2 regions of the Streptococcus nakanonensis genome follow, and region 1 is predicted to be linked to the other one. Evidence: riboswitches for the same ligand, from Rfam matches in the RefSeq annotation. Region 1 holds a riboswitch; the other holds the start of a gene.
What was found. A riboswitch is a leader RNA that binds a small molecule or an ion and turns the genes downstream of it on or off. The one in region 1 is predicted to bind thiamine pyrophosphate.
Positions count from the first base shown of each region.

Region 1 (3,416 bases):
AGATAGTGCTGGTGTGGATAATATTGATGAGATTGCTCTAGCAGCCAACGCTAAGTTCAATATTCCAATTGTAGTAACAGGTGAAGTGGATGCTATTGCGGTAAATGGAGAAGTGGTAACGATTCATAATGGTAGTGCCATGATGCCAAAAGTTATTGGGACAGGATGCTTATTAGGTGCTGTAGTAGCAAGCTTTATCGGACTAGAAAAAGGTCAAGAATTGAAATCTTTAGAAACAGCAATGTTAGCATATAATATTGCCGGGGAAATGGCAGAAAAGCGTCCTAATGGACATCTACCAGGAACGTTTAAAGTTGAATTTATTAATGCATTATATGAAGTTACTGATAAAGATATAGAAACATTTAAAAAGGTGAAATAAGATGTTTAATAAAGAACTATTAAAATTATATTTTATTTGTGGAACGACTACTTGCTTAGGTAAGGATTTATATACAGTTGTTGAAGATTCTTTAAAAGGTGGTATAACTTTATTTCAATTTCGAGAAAAAGGTAAAGGTGCTTTAGAAGGTAAAGAAAAACTGGAATTAGCAATAAAACTTAAAAAACTTTGTAAAAAATACAATGTACCGTTTATCGTAAATGATGATATAGAGTTGGCATTAGAAATAGATGCTGATGGGGTTCATGTAGGACAAGATGACCTAGGTGTTGATGAAATTAGAAAATTGATGCCAGATAAAATAATTGGTCTTTCTATAAAAAACGAGAAAGAATTTCAACAGTCAAAAGTTGAATATGTAGATTATGTTGGTGTTGGTCCTGTATTTGATACCCAGTCAAAAGATGATGCTGGTGGCGCTATAGGTTATGAAGGTCTTAAATTGATGAGAAAACTATTGCCACAAATGCCCTTAGTTGCAATTGGTGGGATACAGACGCAACATATTAAAGACATTATGAAGACCAATGTTGACGGTGTTTCAATCATTTCAGCAATATCGTATGCAAAAAATATAGAAAAAACTGTTCGAGAAATGAGTGAACAATAGGTATCTATCCTTGGATTCTAAGTAAGTGGAAGTTTTCCTTTTCTAAAAAGATATGTCCAGATTCAGCTTGAATGGCTAATTCATCAAACAGGTCATTTGTTTTTTGCAAAAGAAAGATCTGCTGTCTTTGTGAGTGCAAGGCTGTATTTCCAGTTCAATTTCTTGAACTAGTATAAAATGTGTGTTATAATAATCACATAATTAAATAATAAAGACATTTGGGGTGCTTTAGGCTGAGATGATACCCATTGAACCTGATACAGTTAAGACTGGCGAAGGGAAATGTGAAACGCTTTTTTCGTATGTCGAAAAGAACGGTCTAATCTTGTAAGCTGAACTCTAATTCCTATCTGTAATTAGAGTTTTTTCTTTTACGAAACTGGATGAAGGTGTTATAAAGCCTTTTGGCAGCTCACCTTGAGCACCCCACTTTTCTTTAAAAAGGAGTTTTTTATGTTGAAAAAATGGCAGTTAAAAGATGTTATTTTGCTTGCTTTCTTGTCTATCTTTTTTGGTGGGGTTTTCGTTGGTTCAGGATATGTGTATAATATTCTCAGCCTACTCTTAACACCTCTTGGTTTACAGGCTTTTGCCAATGAAATCCTTTTTGGACTCTGGTGTATGGCTGCGCCCATTGCTGCCATCTTTGTTCCGAGAGTCGGAAGTGCAACGATTGGAGAAGTGCTAGCTGCGCTTGCTGAAGTCCTTTATGGTAGCCAATTCGGGCTAGGTGCCCTTTTGTCTGGCTTGGTTCAAGGTTTGGGAAGTGAACTTGGTTTTATCGTAACCAAGAATCGCTATGAAAGTTGGCTCTCTCTAACTGCCAATAGTATTGGGATTACGCTTGTTAGCTTTGTCTATGAATACATTAAGTTAGGTTACTACGCCTTTTCAGTGCCTTTTGTACTTTCCTTGCTAGTGGTACGTTTTATTTCCGTCTTTTTCTTCTGTACCATCTTGGTTCGTGCCATTGTCAAACTTTATCATCAGTTTGCAGCTGGAGGAAAAGCATAGATGGGTCTGGAATTACGGGAGATTCAGTCCCCAATTTTTTCGGAACCGATTGATTTTACTTTTCATGAGCAAGCTTTTACCTTGTTGGTTGGGAGCAGTGGTTCTGGAAAATCGAGTCTCTTTCAAATGATTGCCCAAGTTAGTTCTCTTCCCTATAGCGGTCAAGTACTGATAAATGGGAGCGAGGTCAGTCAGCTTTCTATCATCGAACGTGTCCAGACGGTTGGTATTCTCTTTCAAAATCCTAATCATCAATTTACCATGGAGAGCTTGTTTGAGGAGCTGATTTTTACCTTGGAGAATATCGGCTATCACCTTCAGGAAATTGATTCAAAAATAGCAGAGGTGGTTCGACAATGTCGCTGTGAGAAGATCTTGCACCGTCCCATCCATCACTTATCAGGTGGAGAAAAGCAAAAGGCTGCCTTGGCTGTTCTCTTTGCTATGAATCCTAGGGTCTATCTCTTGGATGAGCCTTTCGCTTCCATTGACCGCAAGAGTAGGATAGAGATATTGGAGATTCTAAAAGAGTTGGTCTCTGATGGGAAGACAGTTATTTTGTGCGACCATGATTTAACGGACTATGAAGCCTATATTGACCATATGGTGGAGCTAAGAGATGGTCAACTAAGGGAAGTGTTTCAAATCCCTACCTCTGAAATGACACAGGTTGCTTCAAAGGAGGTTGCTTCTAGCCCAGAACTATTCCATATGGACAAAACAACTTGTGAGCTGAATAATCGCCCCCTCTTTTCGATTGCAGATTTCACATTCTACCAAGGAATTTCCTGTATCTTGGGTGATAATGGTGTCGGGAAATCAACCCTCTTTCGCTCCATTCTTCAATTTCAAAAGTATAAGGGGCGCATTACCTGGAAGGGGACAGTTCTGAAAAAGAAAAAGAGTTTGTATCATGACCTGACGGGTGTGGTTCAGGAAGCTGAGAAGCAGTTTATTCGATCCAGTCTGCGAGAGGAACTTCAATTAGATGGACCTGATTCTGAAAGAAATCAGCGTATTCTTCAAGCCTTACGATATTTTGATCTGGAGAAGGAACTTGATAAGAGTCCCTATCAATTAAGTGGTGGTCAGCAAAAGATTCTTCAGCTTTTGACCATCTTGACCAGCAAGGCTTCTGTGATTTTACTAGATGAACCTTTTGCAGGTTTGGATGATAGAGCTTGTCATTATTTTTGTCAGTGGATTGTGGAGGAGAGAAATCAAGGAAGAAGTTTTCTGATCATTAGCCATCGTTTGGATCCCTTGATCTCTGTGGTTGATTATTGGATTGAGATGACTAGTCAGGGTCTCAGTCATGTGAAAGCAGTGACAATTACCAAACCACTCACATCTCAGAGTAGCAATACCCAAGGGGAGGTGAGATAGTAT
Region 1 is NZ_AP027139.1:1,480,990-1,484,405, reverse strand. Features, by position in the region: gene thiM (hydroxyethylthiazole kinase) at 1-382, shown strand, start outside; gene thiE (thiamine phosphate synthase) at 384-1,013, shown strand; TPP riboswitch at 1,223-1,311, shown strand; gene AC6I9F_RS07215 (ECF transporter S component) at 1,467-2,027, shown strand; gene AC6I9F_RS07210 (ATP-binding cassette domain-containing protein) at 2,028-3,413, shown strand; gene AC6I9F_RS07205 (energy-coupling factor transporter transmembrane component T) at 3,415-3,416, shown strand, end outside.

Region 2 (3,416 bases), 610 kb from region 1:
TTATCTTTCAAATAGTCGTTGTTTGCGATGATAACTGGTGAATAGTAGTCAAATTCTTTAACGTAGTCTTTCAAGTACATGAAATTAGCATCTACACCTTGAGATTTTGCAAGGATACCATCCCATCCATAGTAGATCCAAGCAGCATCAAAGACGCCATTGGCAATCGGTGTGATCGAGTTTGAATCGTTATTTGGTACTTTTTCGACCTTCTCAAAGTCTCCACCTTGAGATTCTACCAAGGTTTTCAACATAGCCAGTTCCGTTGGGTCATTCCAGGTTCCGTATTTCTTACCAACCAAGTCTTTTGGACTAGCTACATTGTCAGATTTACGAGAGATGATTCCTGATGTATTGTGTTCAACAATAGCTGCAACGGCAGTAATTCCTGCCCCTTTTTCCAATTTTTTAGCCATGTAATCTTGGAAATAAACTGCAAATGGTGCCTTTCCGTTAATAACCAAGTCAGAAGAACTTTCTTCTGGTGGCAATTTCAAGTCAACATCCACTCCAGCTTCTTTGAAATAACCTTTTTCCTTGGCAACATAAAGCCCTGTGTGGTTGGTATTTGGTGTCCAGTCTAGGATAAAGTCAATCTTCTTAAGTTCTGCTTCCTTATTATCCTTAGAAGCAGTTCCTTGGCCACAGGCCACAAGCACAACAGCTACAAAAGCTGTTACAAGCGTTAAAAACACTTTCCATGTTTTTTTCATTTTGATTTCCTCTTTTCTTTTTGAAACATTCTAATTCTACGAACGTTTCCATTTAATAACATATTTTTCACTGATATCGACCAACTTCATACCAAGAAGACTGATAATCGATACCAGAATAATAATCGCGAACATGGTATCATACTGAAACAGTTTCTTGGACTGAATCATGTAGACACCTAGTCCTTCAAAGCCTCCCAACCACTCAGATACCACTGTTGTGATAAAGGCGTAGGAGACACTGACCCTCAGACCTGCATAAAAGTAAGGCAGGCTGACTGGAATTTTAAAATGCCACAGGATTTGCCAAGGCTTGGCCCGCATCAAACTAAACAAGGTCAGCATATCCTTGTCACAATGCCTAAAACCGTCCAAAATACTGACGATGATAGGAAAAGTTGTCGTCAAAATAATCAAGACAATCTTGGGCAGAATCCCATAACCTAGCCACAAGACCAAGATAGGAGCTATGGCAATGGTCGGAATGGTCTGAACAACCACCATCATAGGGTAAATCAGGTCATTGAGCCAAGTTAAACTATCCATAAGTACAGCCATGAGACAGGCAATCAAGACTCCCAAAATCAGTCCCAATAAAGCCACTCTCAAGGTCGCCCAGCTATGGTGCCAGAGAAATTCTCTGTCACGAACAAAGGACTGGAGAATTTCAAGAGGTGTCGGCAGGATAAACTTGGGGAGAAGTTTAAGAAAACCTGCTAACTGCCAGATTGACAAGACTCCCAGAAAGCCCAATAGACTAATGTGTCGTCTCAGTATACTTTTCAAGTTTCTCATCAATACTTAAAATCTCTCCTACATTTATTTTGACATTGGCAAAGACATTATCTGCCTCCTGCCCTGCCACTTCCAGCGCTTCTTTTAGAATGCGCATAAGCTCATCAAACTCCCCTTCCAAGACCGTTTCAAATGGTGTCACCACCATGGTCACTTCTTGAACTTGCAGATAAGCAATGACCTGATCGATAACAGCTATCCGATCAATCCCCTGTGCTAGGGGTAAAACTTGCAAGGCAATGCTTGCTTTCATAAAAACCTCCTCTTCTCGTTTTCCTTTGACAAAAAGAAAAACCTTTACCATATATGGAAAAGGTCAAGAATAGACTAAGTATCGTTCCCTACGCTGGCATTACCCAGATCAGGTGCGGTCGAAGTTTAACACTTCCTCTCAGACTGTACACAGACTCCCATATATTATATAGATATATGATAGCGCAAAATAAGAAAAATGTCAAGGAAACTGCTTACAGAAAAGAGCAGGAAACATTTCCTACTCCAATTTTCTATACTCGTTCTCCATCACTGTTTACTCTGTAGCCATCCACCGTCGTATTAACAGCTAAGGCACCTGAAGAGTAAGAATAATACCACTTACCAAAAACTTGATACCAGCCTGTTTTCATTGCCCCTGAACTATCCAGATAATACCACGAGCCATTTTCCTTTAACCAGCCTGTCTGCATTTCACCAGATGATTTCAAATAATACCAGCTGGAACCATCCTTCAACCATCCCGTTGATTTAGACCCATTTGATTTAAAATGATACCAACTACCATTTATTTTCTTCCAACCGACAGTCGATCCATTATTTGAGCTATAATTAGAGCTATTCCCTGATTGGTTCTGATAATTCTGTGAAGAAGTCACTCCCTCTAGCTGTATATAGCGATGACTTCCGTTATAAGCTGTATAACTCAACCACTTGTATCCATCTTTTTCGAGAATTTGATCATAATGAACCTTCTCCCCAGGATAATAGTAATCAATCACAGTTGCGCTAGCTAGAGGTTCAGTTTTAATAGCAGACTTGGTCTTAAAATAATGAGTTCCACCGGTTGAAGAAAGAACAGAATTACCTAGAGGATTTTTATTCACAGCCTCCAATTGAACATAACGATAGCTTCCATTATAGGCAGTATAACTCAACCACTTGTACCCATCTTTTTCGAGCATTTGATCATAATGAACATTCTCCCCAGGATAATAGTAATCAATCACAGTTGCGCTAGCTAGAGGCTGATTTTTGATAGCTGACTTAGTCTTAAAATAATGTGTTCCTCCTGTTGAAACTGAGGTTTGACTATTCCCAACACTGCCACCAGCCAAATCTTTAAAATGAATAAATCCTGTCATCGTATTTGCTTTTATAATTCGTTTATTATAGGCTTCTGTATAACCATAGTTATATTCCTCAATCTCAATCTTATCTCCCATTACATTTGACACCCAGGCAACATGCCCATAAGTTCCTGCAGTAGACCAAGCAATGGAGCCAATCGTCGGTGTATTATCTACACGATAGCCTTCATGACGAGCACGGTGCCCCCATTCATTCGCATTTCCATAAGCCCTTGGAATCTCAAAACCATTGACACTACTCAAACGAAAGGCTGCAAAAGAAGTACACTGACGAGAATACATGCGCCACTGATCAATCTCCTGACTCCCATTTTTATAATAAGCAGGATAATCATCCCCACGCGCAATTGATCCATTCCCTCCAGAATAGGCATAGACACTATCACCCGCTGCTAGCATCAATCCTACTACTAAAAAAGGAACAAGCTTTTTAACTGACATCTTCAAGTAATAACTTGTCCCTCTTGCTATAAACGGTAAAATTTTCATTCTTCCTCCTTGAAAAATAATATAAATCGAAGATTGCCTTCACTTAAACTATTCG
Region 2 is NZ_AP027139.1:2,086,555-2,089,970, forward strand. Features, by position in the region: gene AC6I9F_RS09810 (ABC transporter substrate-binding protein) at 1-713, opposite strand, end outside; gene AC6I9F_RS09815 (ABC transporter permease) at 750-1,508, opposite strand; gene AC6I9F_RS09820 (thiamine-binding protein) at 1,471-1,761, opposite strand; TPP riboswitch at 1,830-1,932, opposite strand; gene cbpD (choline binding-anchored murein hydrolase CbpD) at 2,015-3,361, opposite strand.
Region 2: linked by a shared signal. The riboswitch ahead of AC6I9F_RS09820 (thiamine-binding protein) and the one ahead of AC6I9F_RS07215 (ECF transporter S component) in region 1 are both predicted to bind thiamine pyrophosphate.